DNA from 3 places in the Nisaea sp. genome. Region 1 is predicted to be linked to each of the others. Evidence: riboswitches for the same ligand, from Rfam matches in the RefSeq annotation. Region 1 holds a riboswitch; each other region holds the start of a gene.

Region 1 (6,261 bases):
GCTCCATTCCTCGCTGACGCTGAGGCCAAAGCCGATCATCAACCCGGTGACGGCGCCGAGGATCAGCGAGTGACCCAGCCCCCAAGCGAGGCCATGGTGCACCGCGCGGCGCACCGAGGTGCCCGAGGTGACCATGCTGGAAACGGCCGCGACATGGTCCGCTTCAAAGGCGTGCTGCATTCCGATCAGGAAGCCAAGCAGCAGAATTCCGGTCATTCGATCCTCTTAACTTAACTGGTCTGGGGCCGGAACCTGGTCCGCGGCGCTGCTGTCTTGTGTCTTGTTTTCGTCATGATCCGGCGGCGGCAAAAGCCGGCAGATCACACCCTTGCGGAAAACCGGCGGTCTGTCGCGCAGTTTGGGAACCCCGTGCGGGGCGGCGGCGACAGCGCGCGCCGCGGCTACCAGTTCGGCGCCGTCATGCTCGGCATTGACGTCGCCCAGCACATAGCTCCAGAGGCCGGGCCCTCTGAGCGCGACGGTGACCTGGCGGTCGCATACGGCCATGCATTCGATCGGGCGGACGGTGATTCCGTCCTCGTCGGCACAGAGTGCTTCGACCCGCTCGAGCAGGACGCGCCCATCGCCTGCCGGATCCTCGGAGTGGCGGCAGGCGGTACAGATATCGATGGTAACGGGATGAAGCGGACGACGAGAATCGTCGTCCGCAAATGATTGTTCGCTCACGCCGCGGCTGCTGCTTCGGGAGTGCCGGAACGCTCCCAGACAAAACCGGCGATGCAGCCGGTTGCCGCCCAGGTCACGGCGTGCACTACAAGGGAAGCGGCGGCGAAATGGCCGGACAGCTCCGACGGCACGTCGCTGATATAATCGTCCGGGTGCGGGGCGCCGATCACATGCGGGATCGCGATCAGGACCAGACCCGCGACGATTGCCAGCGGCGTGGAGACACGCAGTGCCAGGAACAGGCCGACGGCTGTGGCCAGGGCCGTGCCGATCCACCAGATTTGCCGGTCCTCTAGGACTGCGGCGGCCGCGCCCGGAAGTTCCGGGCTGAGACCGAGGGCCGGTGCAAGGCCGGTGGCGGCAAAGGCTGCCGCACCCCAGATCAGGCCAGTACGGGCAGTGATCGTCGCATTGCTGAGAACCATGGCCGCGAGCAGGACCAGGGCAAACCCGAAGGTCGTGCCGATTGTCGCGATCGAGGTCGAGAGCGTCCGCTCCAGTCCGTCTTCCGGAGCCCAGGTTTCCTTGGCGCCGTGCGCTTCTGTTCCATGCGCGAGATGCACAAACGCGTCCGACTGGTTTTTGGCGAAATGCGCAACGAGAATTTCGCCCGCACTGGCCATGCCGCCTTCGTAACGTTCGGCCTCAAGAATCAGGGGCGTTGTTGTCACTGCCTGAAGCGCTGCGACCAGAATCCCCGCGGCGAAGCCGGCGACGAGCGCCGACTTTATGAATTTCATGAGCATCGCAGTTCCTTCGTGCCAAAGGCTTAGTGGCAAGGGAAGGCCATGCTGTGACGGGTGTCGTGAGCTGTGTTGTGCAGGGCGGTGGCATTGGCAAAACCGGTCAGGTAGACGATGCCGAGGCCGGCCAGAAGCGCAAAGACCGCCACCATCTTGGTGGATTGGCTGGCGGTGAGAGATGTGGATTTCTGAACTGCTGAAGTCATGTGTTCCTCCGATCAAAAACGATCCGGATACGGCCCTCAGAGCTGTATCCGGGCTTGTTCAGAGGCGAGAGAACCAAGCGGCGGCTTCCGGCCGCCAATTTGGCAATACGCTCACCCCGACGTTGTCATTGATGCCGCCGCATGGGCGCCGGCATCGGTGTCGGCAGGTCTCCTGGCTCGCGGGTCATTGCTTCATCCTGCCTTCCCAGTCCGCTCATGCGGGGCCAGTGGCTCAGTCCGGATGTCGCTCGTCGCTCACAGTTGCGGGGGCAGCCACGGATTCGGTCCCTGATGGGTACGCCTCGCCGTGTTCCCTTTTAATCCGTCGCCATGTTTACAGCGGCGGAACCAACACTCGTAAACTATCCCTCCCGGTCAATTCGGACAAGCGTGATGCATGTCCCGACCAAAAAATGCATGCCTCAGGATACGCGGCAGCCATATTCCAATGCGCCATCCTGTAGTGCCTCCAACAGATGCGCTGCGTAAGATCGGTGCACATAGATATCAAACACCGGCTCGGCGCTGCGGCAATCGATCAGGGCCGGTGCGTGGAAGACTCCGGTGATCCGGCTGGTATCGGCCAAAAACGCGGACGGGTGCATATCGATAGAGCAGCCTTTTGCCAAAAGCGTACGGGCGTCGCGTCCCGACAACCGAAAAATCGTGCGCGCGTGACTGAGGTCGATGACCGCAACACTATCCGGAAGCGCCGAGCGAAGATGCGCGGCGAGATCGCGGTGTTCAGGCTCTATGACCAGCCATTTTCCGGTGCCTGTGCCGAGGATGCGGGGCTGCCCGTTTCCGGCGCTCTGGTTCGGTGTGAGGGATGGAGCGGTGCCGGTGGCCGTTTCCAGTGCTTCAGCCAACGATGGAATTACATCGGCACGAGCTTCGACCTGCACCACGGAAAACGGGGTGCGCTCGGTCAGGTGAATACCCGGACCGTCAAAGCGATTGGCCCCGTGGTCGCCTGGTTCGAGAATTCCGGCGAGGGCCGAGCGGCGGGCGAGAATCACATCGTCAGCCATGGAGCCTTGCTCCTTCCACGTCATAGACATTCGGACTGGTCACCTTCACCTGGACCGCTTCGCCCTTGAGCGGGAAGACCGCCCAGACCGTATCGCCGATCCTGTTTGGACCGTCTTTCAACAGGCCGAGCGAAATCGGATGTCCGACATTCGGGCTGATCGGGGCGGTGGAGGAAACATGGCCGAGCTTCGGCACCGGTGGCGGCGTTTTCGGGTCCTCCACCAGGATCGATCCAGCGCGGATCTTCGTCTTGCCGTCGACCGGTGTCAGTCCGACCAGCGTCGGGCGGCCCAGATCGTCCATGCCTTCACGGGTCGAAAGGGCGTCGCCGATGAAGCGCTTCTTAGAGCTCATCATTTTGCCGAAGCCAAGGTCGGCTGCGGAGACGCGGCCGTCGATTTCGGCGACGGTCACGTGGCCTTTTTCGATGCGCAGGATGTTCAGCGCTTCGAGGCCGTAGGGCACAAGGCCATGCGACTCGCCAACGGCAAGGCAGCGTTCCCACGCGGCTTCGCCATACCCGGCAGGCACGGCAATCTCGTAGGCCAGTTCTCCCGAGAAGCTGATGCGGAAGACCCGGGCCGGGAAGGCTCCGAGTTTCGTCTCGCGTACGCCCATGAAAGGGAAGCCCTCGTTGGAAAGGTCCACTTGCGGGAACAGGTCCTGCAGGATGGCGCGGCTGTTCGGCCCGGCAATGGCCATGGCGGCCCAATCGTCGGAGACGGACGCGATCTTCACGTCGAGGTCCGGCCAATGGACCTGCAGATGCAGCTCCAGATGCTCCATCACCGGACCGGCTTCTGCTGTGGTCGTCGTCATGTAATAATGGTTCTCGCCGATCCGCGAGGTGGTGCCGTCATCAAGGGCGACGCCGTCCTCACGCAGCATGACGCCGTACCGCGCCTTGCCGACGGCCAGGGTCTTCCAGCCGTTGATATAAACCCGGTTAAGAAGTTCCGTGGCGTCCGGCCCCTGGATATCGATCTTGCCGAGGGTCGAGACGTCCGAGATCCCGGCGGTGTTACGCACCGCCAGCGTTTCCCGCTCGATGGCCTTGAACATCGCTTCGCGGGAATTAGGCTCATCCTTGCCGAGATAATATTGCGGCCGCATCCAGAGCCCGGCTTCCATCATCTGTGCGCCATGCGCGAGATGCCAGTCGTGCATCGGCGTGCGCCGGACCGGGTTCTGGTGACGGCCGATCTCGCGACCGGCAAAAGCGCCGATGGCGACCGGCGTGTAGGGCGGCCGGAACGTCGTTGTGCCAACTTCGGAAACGTCGAGACCGCGTGCTTCGGCGAGCACGCCATGACCATTGATATTCGAGGTTTTGCCCTGGTCCGTGCCCATGCCGAGTGTGGTGTAGCGTTTCAGGTGCTCGACAGAGACATAACCTTCGCTCTGGGCCAGCTTGACGTCATCCGCCGTGACATCGTCTTGCAGATCGACAAAACGCCGTCCCTTGCGGCCCGGCAATGCCGGAACCTGCCAGAGGATCTTGAGCGGGCCGGTTGCCTGCTCGTCGGTGGACGGGATATCAGCCACAGCTCCAGTCGTGAAACCAAGTGCCTCGGCGGTCTCCTGACCTGCCGTATACCCGTCGGCAAGGCAGTCTCCGAGGCTGAACCGGCCTCGCGCGGCGCCGATGGAGCGGTCGTTCATGCGGGACGCGCCCGGCACGAAGGCGCCGATGGTCGGATCGTAGACCGGCTTGCCGCTCTGGTGACTGTAGAGATGGACGTTTGGGCTCCAGCCGCCGCCGGTCGCCAGCAGGTCGCACGGAATGTAGCGGGTTTCCGGGGTGGCGCCGGACTGCAGCGTGCCGAGATCGGCAATGTCGACACCGGCAAGGCCGAGATAGCCATGGGTGCGGACCACGACAGCCCCGCTGACGACATCAATGCCCTGGGCGATGACATCTTCCTTCAGCGGACCCTGTCCGCCGGTGCGTGGGTCGATCACGCCGCGCACTTCGATGCCCGCATCCGCAAGGTCGAGGGCGGTGCGGTATCCATCGTCATTGTTGGCGAAGACAACGGCATGCTTTCCGGGCTGCACGGCGAAACGGTTTGCGTATGTGCGGGCGGCTCCGGCCAGCATCACGCCGGGGCGGTCATTACCGTCGAACACCAGCGGTCGCTCGGTCGACCCGGTGGCCAGCAGCACCTTTTTGGCGTGGATCAGCCAGCGGCGCTGGCGTACCTGGAAGGGAGCGGGGACGGGCAGATGATCGGATACCCGCTCCAGCACGGCGATGGTGTCGCCATCGTAGTAACCGAAAGCCGTCGCGCGGCGGAGCAGAGTAACGTTCTCCATCTCCTCTAGCTCAGCGAAAGTGCTCGTGGCCCAGTCCATGGCGGGGTTGCCGTTGATGGTCTCGCGCTCACTGCGCAACCGGCCGCCCGGCTTGTTGTTTTCGTCGATCAGGAAGACACGGGCGCCGCTCCGGCCTGCGGTCAGGGCAGCGGCAAGTCCGGCCGGGCCGGCACCGACCACTACGATGTCCGCATGTCCATGCATCTTGTCGTAGATGTCTGGATCGCTGACATGTTTGGCCTCGCCCATGCCGGCGGCCTTGCGGATAAAATGCTCATAGAAGTGCCAACCTGGCAGGCCCATGAAGGTCTTGTAGTAGAAACCGGCAAACAGGAAGCGCGAGGCAAAGTCGTTCACGCCCATAATATCGAGCGCGAGGGACGGCCAGCGGTTCTGGCTTTTGGCTTCGAGACCCGCGAACAGCTCGATCTGGGTGGCGCGGGTGTTCGGCTCCTGCCGTCCGCCGGAGCGCAGGTTCACCAGCGCGTTGGGCTCTTCCGGCCCGGCCGAATAGATACCGCGCGGACGGTGGTATTTGAAGCTGCGGCCGACCAGCTTGACGCCGTTGGCGAGCAGGGCGGAGGCCAGCGTATCGCCTTCATAACCGGTGTAGGACTTGCCGTCGAAGCTGAAGGTAAGCGGGCGGGTGCGTTCGATCTCGCCTCCTTCGGACATCCGGAACGGCTGCTGTTCCTTGCCGCGAATCATGGCTTGGTCTCCGCTTCGGGCAGGGGGATGTCGTCCGCAGGCCGTCCGCACCCGAGGATCTCGTGCGTCAGGATATTGCGCAACACTTTCACCACCTCCCGGCAGCCGAGGCTGTGATGCCAGAGCTCCAGATGCGGGCCGCGCGGATTGTCGCGCGTGTAGACGTAATCGACCCATGCCGGGTCGTTCTTTTCGGCACCGTCCGGGCGTTTCTTGGTGGCGTCGCCGATATAGGTGAACTCGTCGTGGGCGCGTTTGCCGCAATAGGGGCAGTCGATATAGAGCATGGTCGGCGCCTCCTAATGGTGCCCCGGCACGGGGCCGGTCGCTTCTTCGTCGAGAATGTAGCCGCGCTCGAAGCGGTCGAGCCGGAGCCCGGCATTCAGCGGATGCGGCTCGTCCTCGGCGATCGTGTGGGCGAAGACCCAGCCGGAGCCCGGGGTCGCCTTGAAGCCGCCATAACACCAGCCGCAATTGAGATAGAGGTTGTCGATCGGCGATTTGCCGATGATCGGGCTGCCATCCATGGACATGTCCATGATGCCGCCCCAGTGCCGGAGAAGCCGGAG
Region 2 (6,261 bases), 750 kb from region 1:
CGCATCGAGCGCTGTCATGGCCAGCACCGGCGGCGTGCCACAAAGGAATTTCCCGATCCCGTCCGTCGGCGCGAACCGGTGATCGAAAGCGAACGGTGCCTTGTGCGAGAACCAGCCGGTCAGGGGCTGGGAGGCATCCTGCTGGTGGCGCGGGGCGACATAGAGGAATGCCGGGGCGCCGGGGCCGCCATTCAGGTATTTATAGCCGCACCCAACCGCGAAATCCGCGTTGGCGGTGGCGAGGTTGACCGGAACAGCTCCTGCGGAGTGGGCGAGATCCCAGAGCGTCAGCGCTCCGATGGCGTGAGCGGCGTCTGTCACGGCCTTCATGTCGTGCATGTAGCCGGTGCGGTAGTTCACATGCGTCAGCATCAGCACGGCAACATTGTCGGTGAGAGCGCCCGGGAGTTCGGACGGCTCATCGATCAGCCGAAGTTCATGCCGGCCGCCAAGCAATGCAGACAGACCTTCCGCCATATAGAGATCGGTCGGGAAGTTCGATTTCTCCGAGACGATGACGCAACGGTCCGGCCGAAGTGCCAGCGCGGCGGAGAGGCATTTGAAGAGATTGACCGATGTCGAATCTGCCGCGACGACGCTATCCGCCTCGGCGCCAATCAGCGTGCCGATCTTGCCGCCGACGCGCGTTGGAAGATCAATCCATCTCGCATCGTTCCAGCTTCGGATCAGGCCGTTACCCCATTCGTGCGTGACGCACGTGGCAACACGTTCCCGCGCGATACGGGGCAGCGGCCCGAGGGAATTGCCGTCGAGGTAGATCACATCTTCCGGCAGCTCGAATTCCGCGCGGAACGAGGCGAGGGGATCGGCGGCATCGAAGGCCGCGAAATCTTCCCGGGTCATTTTCGAGTGTGTCATGGTGCGGCTCAGCTTGTGTGATCGGGGCCGGCGACGATGCCTTCATCGTGCAACCGCCCGATGGCGCCGCTGTCGAGGCCGAGAAAATCCGCCAGAACCTCATCCGTGTGCTGTCCCAACTGCGGTGCCGGTGTCGGAACCTCGGAGGCCTGTCCGTAAAAATCAATCGGCGTGTCGGAAGTCGGATAAGTCAGGCCGCTGCCGTGGGTGACGGTGCTATAGGGCTTGCCCATTTCCCGGAAGCGCTCGCTCGCGACAGCTTCGCGCACTGTGCGATATGGCTCCCAGCAGACTCCGTTCTGCTTGAAGCGCGGCGCGAGGGCATCCAGCATCTCCGCCGCGACGGCCCGCTCGACGACAGGATTGATCTTCTCCCTGTATTCGAAGCGCAGCCCTTCATCCTTGGCGAAACTCACGCCGGTCTCCGCCTCGATGGTTGCGATTTCCGCTTCAATGCCGAGGGATGTCAGCAAGCCGGTCCATTGCCGGGGCGAAAGGGCGATGAGCATGATGTAGTGGCCGTCGCTGGTCCGGAAGTCCCGCCCGAAGGCGCCGAACACGTCATTGCCGTAGCTTGGCCGGTCTTCTTCCTTCGTCATCACTTCGGCGACCTGACCGAGGGTGCCGAGAGTAGTGAGCGCGACATCGCCAAGCGGAAGGCGGATTTCGGCGCCTTGACCCGTTTTCTGGCGCTCCCGCTCGGCGGCCAGCATGGCGAAAGCCGCGTTGGCACCGGCGATCAGGTCCCAGGCAGGCAGCACATGGTTTACCGGTCGCTTCTCGCCGACCGGACCGGGCTCTCCGGTCATCAGCGGGAAGCCGGCACCGGCATTGGCCGTGTAGTCGACACCTTGCGTGCCGTCCGCCCAGCCCATGATACGGACTGTGATGATATCCTCGCGCCGTGCTTTCAATGCCTCATGCGATAGGAAGCCGGCGACTGGGTAGTTGGTGACGAACAGGCCGCGCCCTTCACCGGGGGCGGTTGCAAGCTGCAGAGCAAGCTCCCGGCCTGCCGGATTGCGCAGATCCAGCGCCACCGACTTCTTGCCCTTGTTCAGGCCCTCCCAGTAAAGGCTGGCGCCGTTTGGGGCCTTCGGCCAACGCCGGTAATCGAGGCCACCGCCGATGGCATCGAAGCGGATGACCGTCGCGCCCATCTGCAGCATGTTAAGGGTACAGGAGGGGGCGGCGATGAAAGATGCACCCTCGACGACTGTCAAATCTTGAAGGACCGTGTACATCCGTGTTTCTTGGCCAGCTTAATGTTGAATGCGATCAGGTTGGGCTCGGAACCTAGCATGGTTGTTCGTCTGCAAAAGGGGCAAAGCACGCAATGAAGTCTGTCTATGTCGACGCTGATGCCTGCCCGGTGAAAAACGAGATCCTGTCGATTGCCGATCGGCACGACATCAAGGTTTACGTGGTGAGCAATCGCGGTTTCCGGACCGGCGACCGGGCGAATGTTCAGAACATTCTCGTCTCCGACAAGTTCGATGCGGCGGATGACTGGATCGTGGGCAAGGTGGCGGCGGGCGATATCGTCATCACCGGCGATATTCCTCTGGCGCACCGGGTGATCGAGAGCGGCGCGAAGGCAATCGGCCATTCCGGCAAGGAGTTCACCGAGGCGGGAATCGGCATGGCTATGGCGATGCGGGACCTGATGTCCGACCTCCGTGCCATGGGGGAAGTCTCCGGTGGTGGTGGCGCCTTTTCCAAAAGAGACCGGGAAACCTTCATTCGTGAGCTGGAACGGCTGATCCGCGAGTGATTTTCCGCCTGCTGCCTTGACACAGCAGGCCGCAAAGACGAGCCTTTCAGCGTTGGTGTCCTTCGGGACAAAAGGGAATCCGGTGCGCGGCTTTATCGCCGCAAGTCCGGGACTGCCCCCGCAACTGTAACCGGCAAGATCCGACCGGTATGCCACTGGCCCTGATGGGCTGGGAAGGCGGCGCGGATCGAAGAGCCGGGAGTCAGGAAACCTGCCAACGCTGTGTCCATTTTTAACCCGGGCGGGGTGTACCGGAGGAGGTTTAGATGTCCCGATTATTCGCCCAAACTCTCCCCGACGATTCGGAAAAAGAGCCGGATCGTGAGCTGGCAACCCTGATCCTGACGCTTCTGAGCGTTGCCGAGGATGACAAAACCCTCTCGCAATCCCTCTCCATGGTGCGGGCCGAGACCTCGAAAGAGGATTTCGACGGCGGCATGCAGGAGGCGGCGCGGCGCATTGGAGCGCTGTTCGGTGCCGCACAGCGTCTGGAACTGACCGAGAGAATTTCCATAAACAGATTACCCGTCTGATTGGCGCTTTCCTTGTTCGCTGATAGCCTCCCGCCTGAAATCATCTCAACGGGAGAGAGTGGGTGAACGATCAGACGCCCCAGTCCATCGATGCCGCGCTTACGGAAATCCGGTCCATTCTGGGGCCGAAGGGCTGGCTGGAAGATTCGAACGACACGCTGAAATACCGTACCGACTGGCGCGGCACGCCGACCGGCGACGCTCTCGGCGTTGCCCGCCCGGCCTCGACGGAGGAAACGGCGGCGGTTGTGCGTGCGGCGGCGAAGGCGGAGATCGCCATCGTGCCCCAGGGCGGCAATACCGGCCTTGCCATCGGCTCGATCCCGACCGAGCCGCGTCCGACCATCGTTGTCTCGACTGACCGGCTCACGGCCGTGCGTTCCCTCGATCCCGAGAATTACGCGATGATCGCGGAAGCCGGGTGCGTGATCCAGAACATGCAGGCGGTTGCCGCGGACGCGGGGCGGCTGTTCCCGCTCTCGCTCTCGTCGGAAGGCTCCAGCACGATTGGCGGCACGCTCTCCACCAATGCCGGTGGCAACAACACGATCAAATACGGCAATACCCGGGAGCAGATCCTCGGTATCGAGGCCGTGCTGCCGGACGGCTCCGTGTTCGACGGGCTGGAAACGCTGCGCAAGAACAATACCGGCTATGACATGAAGCAGATGTTCATTGGCGCCGAAGGCACATTGGGGATCGTCACTGCTGCGGCTTTCCGTTTGATGCCGCTGCCGCGCGTGCGTGAGACCGCGATGCTGGCAGTACCATCTCCGCATGAGGCACAGCATCTTCTGGCGAGCGCGCGAGAGCTGTCCGGCGACACGATCCTCGCATTCGAGATTATGCCGCGTGCCGCTTTCGACTTGGTCGTGAAGCAAATTGAGGGGATCACCGATCCGCTGTCCGCTGCGTCTCCCTGGTACGTGCTGCTGGAGATGGCAACACCGTCCCCGCTGGATGATCTCCGCGCCAAGCTGGAAGCGATCTTCGAAGACGCTATGGAGAAAGGCTGGGTGACTGACGGTGTAATCGCCGAGAGCGAAGGGCAGCGCCGGGATTTGTGGCGGATTCGGGAAGAGCAGGCAGAAGCCGGGCGTCGCGACGGTCGCCCGCGTATGGCCGGCGATATCTCGGTCCCTGTTTCCAAGGTGGCGACCTTCATCGATCAGTCGCAGGCCGCGTTAAGCGCGTATGTGCCGGGTCTGACTTTCAACTGCTTCGGCCATATGGGGGACGGCAATATCCATTACACGGCCCGTAAGCCGGCAAGCATGAGCGACGAGGAGTGGGAGGTTAAGCGCCCCGGTCTCTCCGAGCGCATGTACGAAAGCACGGTCGCGCTTGGCGGCAGCATCTCCGCCGAGCACGGCATCGGCTCGGAAAAGCTTCCGTATCTGATCAAATACGGCTCGCCCTCGAAAATTGCACTGATGCAGGCGGTCAAGAAGGCGATCGATCCGAAAGGGATCATGAATCCGGGCAAGGTTGTGCCCTGACCCCTACTTGATCCCGGCCCGCATGAAACTCTGAACGAATTGCCGCTGGAACAGCAGGAAGGCAATCAGCAGCGGGCCGGAGGTCATCAGCGTTGCGGCGGTGATGACGGCCCAGTCGATGCCCTGATCGGTCGATGAAAAGACGCTGAGGCCAACCGTCACCGGGCGTGTGTCTACCGAGTTGGTGATGATCAACGGCCACAGGAAGTTGTTCCAGTGATGGCTGACCGAGACCAGCCCGTAGGCGAGGTAGGTCGGCTTGGCCAGTGGCACATAGACTTTCATCAGAATGGTGAAGAACCCGGCACCCTCGACCCTTGCCGCGTCGTCCAGCTCTTTAGGGATGGTCTTGAAGGTCTGGCGCAGCAGGAAGATCCCGAAGCCGGATGCCATATAAGGCAGGCCGATGGCGATGATGGTGTCGACCAGACCGAGAAACCGCATGGTCCGGTAATTCTCGACAATCAGAATATCCGGCATCACCAGAAGCTGCAGCAGAACCAGCACGAAGACGGTGTCCCGCCCGCGAAAATCGAACCGGGCGAAGGCGAAGGCCGCAAGGGTGCAGAGCACGAACTGGCCGATCAGGATCGACGTCACCAACAACACCGTATTGAGGAAATAGCGGGCGAATGGCGCGGCGTTCCAGGCCGCGACGAAATTCTTCAGCGTCAGTGGCGCTGTCAGCACGAACCGGGTGGAGAATTCGGTCGGGTGAAACGCTGTCCAAACGGCGTAGATCAGCGGGGCGAACCAGACGAGGGCGAGTGCCCATGCGGCTGTTGTGTTCAGCGCCCGGTCATAGTCCAAGCGGAAGGCTCTGGCGGCGCTCATCGGTAATGCACCCGTTTGTCGAGAAGCAGGAACTGGCCTATGGCCACGGCGAACAGGATCAGCAGCAGGACGACTGTCAGGGTCGAGGCATAGGCTGTGTCCCAGAACCGGAATGCAGTCTCATAGATGTAGAACAGCAGCAGAGAGCTGGCATTGTCCGGGCCGCCTTCCGTCATGATGAAGATATGATCGACCAGCCGGAACGAGTTGATGATGGCGTTCACCGAGACGAACAGGGTGGTCGGCATCAGCAGCGGGAAGGTGATGCGGCGGAAGAAGTACCAGCGCCCGGCGCCTTCTATGGCGGCAGCTTCCCGGAGCGATGCAGGGATGGTCTGAAGCGCGGCCAGATAGAAAATCATGAAGAAGCCGGCTTCTTTCCAGATCGTCACCACGATGACGGCATTCAGCGCGCTTTCCGGATCGCCCAGCCAGTTCTGCTGCGCAAATCCGAAGGCGCCACGAATCTGGTCGATCAGGCCGAAGCCGGGCGTGTAGAAAAACATCCAGATATTGGCGACAGCGATCAGCGGCAGCACGGTCGGGGTGAAATAGGCCATGCGGACGAAGGACCGGCCCTTCAGCTTGCTGTCGACCCAGAGCGCCATGGCGATCGCTATGCCGATAGAGAGCGGGATGGTGACAAGCGCGTACCAGAGATTGTTCACCAGCACGATCCAGAACGTGTCGTCCGCGATCAGCGTCTGGTAATTCTCGAGACCGACGAACTTCGCTGGGCGTT
Region 3 (6,261 bases), on a different contig from region 1:
GGCGAGATAGCCGTGCGGCGGGACGAGGTCCGGAGAGTGATAGGTCTCGGTCGGGTCGATATTGTAGCCGCGCGCAGGCTGGATGCCGACGAGCACATTGCCGAGGCTGAGCACCGAAAGCCGGAAGGCATCGCCGGAGACGAACGGATCGCTTTCAGGCTTCCCCCAGCGTTCCTCAATCTCGGTGCGGACTGTCTCCGGAAGCTGTGCAAAAGCCGCCTTGTAGGTTTCGAGGGACAGCAGCGCGCCGCCCTTGCGGGAGGCCCGGTCGGAGAGATCGTTTGTCGGTCCTACGGAGAGTCTGCCGATCAGGGCATCGCCGTTGATCGGGATATCGCGCACGCCATACCCGGCCTCGGCCAGTGCGCGCAGCACGGTGACCGTGCCGGCAGGGGTGTCCAGCCCGACGCCGTTGCCGAGCCGTCCGTCCTTGTTCGGATAATTGGCAAGGACGATGGCCAGCTTGCGCTCTTTCGGAGTGGCTGCGCGCAGGTGGGCCCATGACGATGCGAGCCTCGCTGCGAAGGCAATGCGATCCGGGACGGGCTCGTACGTAACGAGGGAGCATTCCGTGGCTTCGTCGCGCCGGGCTTCCGCCTTGAAAGAAACGGCGCGGGTCAACACCCGTCCGTCGACCTCCGGCAGGGCCACGTTCATGGCGATGTCGCGGGCGGAGAGGCCGTTGGTCGAGGCCTCCCAATTCTCCCGGTTGCCGCCGGAGAAGATCACCTGCAGCACCGTGCAATCGCCGCCGTCGAATGGGGTTTCCGTACCCGGCGCGCCCGGTTTGGAAACCGCAAACCCGGTGGCGTTCAGGATCACGCCCGGCGGCGCCTGCTCGATGGCCCCGCGCACAAGCCCGGCGGAAACCGGGTCTTTCAGGCTGGAGACAAAGATCGGCACCGGGGCCAGTCCCTCGGCGCGCATCGCCTCGATCAGTGCATCGACTGGAGCCGTGTTGCCGGCCTGTACCAGCGCCCTGTAGAAGACGATGGGCGCCGGATGCGCGCCGGGTTCAGACGCGGCCAGCACCTCTTCCAGAGACGGGTGAGCGCGGCCCGGCAGATAGTACCCCGCCTTTGGAAGAGGTGCCGGCTCGCGCCACTCGGTCTCGGTTCCGATCAGGCTGGTGGCGAAACGGATGGCCTCGGCGGCATTGCCGATCCCGCCCTCGATCATGTAGCGCCAGAGCCGCTGTGTTGCGGCGGTATCGAGGCTGCCATACCCGGTCAACTCCGGGTCCGGCTGATCGTCGCCGGGCAGGAAGGCGAGTGGGATCTTCTTCTTCCGGCAGATGGCCGCGAGCTGCTCGACGCCATAGGGCCAATAGCCCGTGCCGCCGATCACCCGCACCACGATCATCTTGGCGTGGACGACCATCTCTTCGACATAGAGGTCGACGGAGAGATTGTGTCCGAGCTGCATCAGGTTCGCCAGCCGCAGGCTGGGGAACGGGCCGTCATGACCCGCTGTCACCTGTGCATAGCCTTGCGCGAGGCAGGCGAGTTCGGTGTCCGCTGCGCTCAGGAACAGGATGTCGCCCGGCGTTTGGCCGAGATCGACGGCTTCGCTGCCGTCGGTGACCGAGCCGGGAGTAGCCGCGAGGAGATGCATGGAGCCTCCGCCTTATGCGGGTGGGTCTGCGGGGCGGGTGTTACCCGGCGATGGCGCTGGTGATGGCGTCCCGGTCGAGCCCGTGATGGCCGATCACCACGAGCCGGGAGGCGCGGGTCTCGCCTGCCTGCCAGTCGCGGTCGAAATAGCGCTGGATGCGCGGGCCAACGCCCTGGATCACCTGCCGCATCGGCTTGCCCGGAATATCGAGAAAGCCTTTTACGCGCAGAATATCATGGTTTTGGACGGCGGCGATGATCCGTTCTTCGAGCGCGTCGGCGTCTTCGATCACGCCGAGCGGCATGACGAAGCTGTCGAAATCCTCGTGGTCGTGCTCGTGCCCGTCGTCATGATGCGAAGGGCGGCTGTCGAGATCGTCTTCCGCTGCCGCGCCAAGGCCGAGCAGCACGTCCGCGCCGAGCTGGCCATGGGCGCTGGTGACGGTCTTCACCGCGCTCCGGAGATAGGGCGCAACGGCTTCCCGAACCTTGGCAAGCCCGGCGTCGTCCAGCAGGTCGGTCTTGTTCAGCACCACCATGTCGGCGCACTGAAGCTGTTCCTCGAACAACTCCTCCAGCGGGCTTTCATGATCGAGGGATTCGTCTGCCGTGCGCTGGTCCTGCACTGCGTCGTGATCGTCGGCGAAGCGGCCTTCGGAAACGGCGGCCGCGTCGATCACGGTGACCACGCCGTCGACAGTGATGCGGGTCCGCACTTCCGGCCAGGCGAAAGCTTTCACCAGCGGCTTTGGCAGGGCAAGGCCGGAGGTCTCGATGATGATGTGATCCGGGCGTTCCGGCCGTGCCAGGATGGCTTCGATGGCGGGCAGGAAATCGTCCGCCACGGTGCAGCAGATGCAGCCGTTGGCGAGCTCCACCACATCGTCCTCGCTGCAGCCTTCGATGCCGCAGCCGGTCAGCAGTTCCCGGTCGACGCCGAGATCGCCAAATTCGTTGATGATGAAGGCGAAGCGGCGGCCGCCGTTATTTTCGACCAGATACCGGATCAGGCTGGTCTTGCCGGCGCCGAGAAAGCCGGTGATGACGGTGGCGGGGATCTTCTCTGTCATGTCTTCTGTCTCCTGGGCCTTCCACGACATTATGCCTTGGACCGGTGCGTTGCGCTCTCGTCACCGAACGGAAGACCGTGCCCTGATCACACCCCGGATCAAGGCGGGCGACGATGCTGACGGCAGGTCTCCTGGCTCGCCGGGTCATAACGTTCTGTCCGCCTTCCCGGATGCAGGAAATCCTGCGTCCAGTGGCTTCGGGACAGACCGCTCGCCGGCTACAGTTGCGGGGGCAGCCGCGGCTTGATCCGGCAGACACGCCGAACCGACCGCGTTCCCTTTTGATCCCCCCTCCGAATGAAAGGGCGGGAACCGTAAGCAAAACCGTTGTCGGACGGCGTGGGGGCAGTGTCAAGGGAGCGCGTCGACGGAGAGGCTGAAATCGGCTACATTCATGACTATATCGAAGGGAAGCCCCGCCCCGGCGGGCCGGAACCGGACATCCAGAAATGGCCATCACAGCGACGGCTTCGATAGCGCCTCAACTCAGCACCCTGAACCGCAATGGAACGGGACAGACAAGCTCGCCCACGGAATCCGGCGCACCTGTTGCGGCGGAAAACAGTGCGGCGGTTGCCGCAACCACGGTTCTGGGAACGTCCGGCCAGCAAAGCGCTGCCGTGTCGCAAGCCCAGTCCGAGCTGCGCTCCGCAGAGGATGCCGTCGCCCGGCGCGAGGCCGAGTTGAGCGATGCACAAAGCGCCGCTGCCGCCGCCTCCGACCGGGCTGACCAGCGCCGCCGGGCTTTGTCCGAGGCGGAGGGAGCCGAACGGGTTGCCCTTGCCGAAGACCTCCAGCGTGGCTCCCTGGTTAATATTTCCGTCTGAAAATCAGGACCGTTTGAGGCTCAGGATTTCCGCCGAGATTGTGAGCGTAACCCGCTCGCCATCTCCGTAATAAGGGTTCGTGCGGAAAGTGAGCCAGCTCGGGAAAACGGTGAGCTGGCCATTCTTGGGAGCGACCAGCATGGGGCTGCCAACAGGATCAATGGGTAATCCTGCTAGACTGGCGGCACCACGGGGGTCGTCGATCTCGATAGTCCCGCTCTCGGGTGCGTCGGCGTTGGGTGTGTCGCCGGCCTCGACCGTATAGATCATCGTCAGGTGATGTCCCGGTTTGAGATGGCTTTTTTCATAGGCGCCGTAGCGCAGCACCGTCGCCGAGCCAGAGAGCCGGGCGTTGAATGTGCAGTCACCTCCGGCGATCTGCGGCACCACAGTCTGGACGGCGCCGAGGGCGGTTTGCCGGATGGTGTCGATGCCCTTGTCCTGCCAGTCGAATAGATTCCCGCCGGATCGCCAGCCGCCGATAACGCCACCGGCATTCTGCTCGCCTGATGCCTCACGGGTCAGAACGGCGGCTTTCAGCGCGTCATTGAGCGGCGCGCTGCCTTCGATGGCGAACATGAACAACCGGGTCGGGAAAACCTCGAGAATATCCGTGCGGGAATCGAACTTCAGTTCCATCGGCCAGCCCCCTGCAATCACGTCCGTGTCCGGCTACTTCCATAGCATGCCAGGGCGACGCTCGGTCAAACACCGGTTTGTCGTAGTTTTGTGAAGGCCGGGAAGAAAAGCGGTGAGAGACCGTCCGGCGCCTTCCCGCTTGGCCCCACGCTTATGGGCCCGCCGCCGCAATCCGGTATTTTCTGCTCACTGCTCGAGCAAAGCCGGTTCGTAGGTGTGAGCTCCGTCCGGGCCGATCCATGGAGTTTCGCCGGGTTCCGGCTCGAGAGCGGCTCGCACCGGTTGTTCTGTCACCGCGCAGCAGGCGAGCCCCAGTCGCCGCAGCGTTTTCGGTGCCGTTTAGTTGAGGCGTTTGTTCAGGTGTGGCGAAATTCTTCGCATACCTGTCGAACGGCTGTCTGACATGAGCTGGCGGAAAAACCACGCTGGCCCGCACCGAGAACATCCTCCGGGGCAAGGATTTGGCTTGTCCGGCAGCGCATTATGGCCGTACCCCGTTGTTCCATTCCTTCCAGAGCACAGGCCAGCGGAAAGCGTGCTTCAACGTTGCTGTGACTGGAAAGTTTGACTCCGGGCATTACCTTGCCCTTCATTGCCAAAGGCGCGGATTTTGCTGACCAGGATGACAAGGCCGTGCGGCAGATCGATAACATGCAGACTCCCGGCTGACGTCATGCCGTTTTGTTTCAGCGCATCGCCGCCGTTGAGCGGGCCCGCGTTGGCGGAGCGGAGAGTAGGGCGCGGCGCAATTCCGGCACTGGGGCCAGTCCAGACCTTAGATGCCGCCAATGCCCGTTCGCTCAGCAGCAGGCGCGCTTCCGTCCGGTCGCCAGGCGCAATCACCGTTCGCAAATAATCGATAGGATAGGTCATGAATTGATGGTTTTTCACGCATTTTGTATAGCGCTTAAATTGATTAACCTTTACGCATTGAATAACGGGACAATCGAAATATGAGTGAGCTCAACTAAAAAGTGAACTTTTTGCATTTTGATAAGCCGATATTCCGGGTATCATTTCAATCTTTTTTCGAAAATTTCCCACCTGCCGGATGCACTGATGTCTCCTCTGAATTTGAAAAAAATTCTTATCACTTATCATGCCCTTTCAGGCTTTCCCTCGGTAGTCGCCCAAGATTTCTGGAGCGGGCTGGAGAGGGCCGGAATTAACGTCATCGGAAAAACCCTTCCCGAATACGAGCGTAATATCGGGTTTAAGGAAATGATCCGGTTTCGCCTGCTCATGAACATGACCATGGATACTTTAAAGCATTTCCAGCGGGTCAAAACACTCAGCTGGATGCAGGACAATCCATTCATGGTTGGTGACCGGGGAGTATGTAGCGATCCAGATCAATACTTTCTCTGTGCGGACGCGGACCACATCAGCGAAGTCAACTACTGGTTCGACGCCGTCAATCCAGCAATTCACGTGCCGCATTGGGCGACCATGATGACCCCGGCGATCATGGATCGCGAGTTTATCGAGAAAACCTTTTCTGATCGGCCAATAGAGCTCCTGTTCGTCGGTAGCGTTGATCTTGAGGAGTTGAAGAAGGACCTCAAGAAACTGAACGCGCTTCCGTCCCACCTGCTCGATCTGGCAACGGGGACTCTTGATCTGATGCGGTCTGGCGATACCCGCTCGGTAACCCGCATTGGCATGGCGGTGGACGATTCGTTAGGTATTGGACTTTATTCCGACGACAGGAAGATTTTCCGCGAGATTATGACACGGGTTGACGCTTTCGTTAGGGGTGAGAACCGGGTGAATTTGTTTCGCGCTCTCAACGGTATCGACATCAAAGTTGTGTCCCCGCACCGTGAGGCGATTTCTTCATTGGCGGGGCGAGGGGTAAAGCAGCTGAAAGACTCCAACTTCCGAGGATCAGATCCTTTTATCCTCGGATTGTACGCGATGTGCCACGCGAAGCTGATGATCAACAATCTACCCAATTACCGTAACGGTGTTACCGAACGTTTTTTCAATGCCCAGGCCAGGGGAGCGGCTGTGCTTTCTGAAAAGAACAGCTACCTGGAAAATAACTTCACGGATAATGAGGACGTATTCCTTTACGATCCGTACAACCTTTCGGATATAAAAGAGCGGGTG

The links. Region 1 has a riboswitch for cobalamin ahead of VOI22_RS07430 (CbtB domain-containing protein). Riboswitches for the same ligand answer to the same signal wherever they lie in the genome.
Region 2: another riboswitch for cobalamin. It lies ahead of VOI22_RS03865 (hypothetical protein); the one in region 1 lies ahead of VOI22_RS07430 (CbtB domain-containing protein).
Region 3: another riboswitch for cobalamin. It lies ahead of cobW (cobalamin biosynthesis protein CobW); the one in region 1 lies ahead of VOI22_RS07430 (CbtB domain-containing protein).

Annotation. Positions count from the first base shown of each region.
Region 1 is NZ_JAXMNY010000001.1:1,561,030-1,567,290, reverse strand. It holds gene VOI22_RS07445 (hypothetical protein) at 1-216, opposite strand, end outside; gene VOI22_RS07440 (DUF1636 domain-containing protein) at 226-687, opposite strand; gene VOI22_RS07435 (CbtA family protein) at 684-1,427, opposite strand; gene VOI22_RS07430 (CbtB domain-containing protein) at 1,457-1,636, opposite strand; cobalamin riboswitch at 1,781-2,004, opposite strand; gene VOI22_RS07425 (sarcosine oxidase subunit gamma) at 2,059-2,667, opposite strand; gene VOI22_RS07420 (sarcosine oxidase subunit alpha family protein) at 2,660-5,692, opposite strand; gene VOI22_RS07415 (sarcosine oxidase subunit delta) at 5,689-5,979, opposite strand; gene VOI22_RS07410 (sarcosine oxidase subunit beta family protein) at 5,992-6,261, opposite strand, start outside.
Region 2 is NZ_JAXMNY010000001.1:814,211-820,471, forward strand. It holds gene kynU (kynureninase) at 1-879, opposite strand, end outside; gene VOI22_RS03855 (CoA transferase) at 888-2,123, opposite strand; gene VOI22_RS03860 (YaiI/YqxD family protein) at 2,216-2,653, shown strand; cobalamin riboswitch at 2,690-2,887, shown strand; gene VOI22_RS03865 (hypothetical protein) at 2,920-3,186, shown strand; gene VOI22_RS03870 (FAD-binding oxidoreductase) at 3,249-4,685, shown strand; gene VOI22_RS03875 (carbohydrate ABC transporter permease) at 4,689-5,519, opposite strand; gene VOI22_RS03880 (sugar ABC transporter permease) at 5,516-6,261, opposite strand, start outside.
Region 3 is NZ_JAXMNY010000005.1:105,484-111,744, reverse strand. It holds gene cobN (cobaltochelatase subunit CobN) at 1-1,614, opposite strand, end outside; gene cobW (cobalamin biosynthesis protein CobW) at 1,655-2,683, opposite strand; cobalamin riboswitch at 2,787-3,015, opposite strand; gene VOI22_RS19525 (hypothetical protein) at 3,133-3,510, shown strand; gene VOI22_RS19520 (putative 2OG-Fe(II) oxygenase) at 3,514-4,149, opposite strand; gene VOI22_RS19515 (hypothetical protein) at 4,690-5,022, opposite strand; gene VOI22_RS19510 (glycosyltransferase) at 5,209-6,261, shown strand, end outside.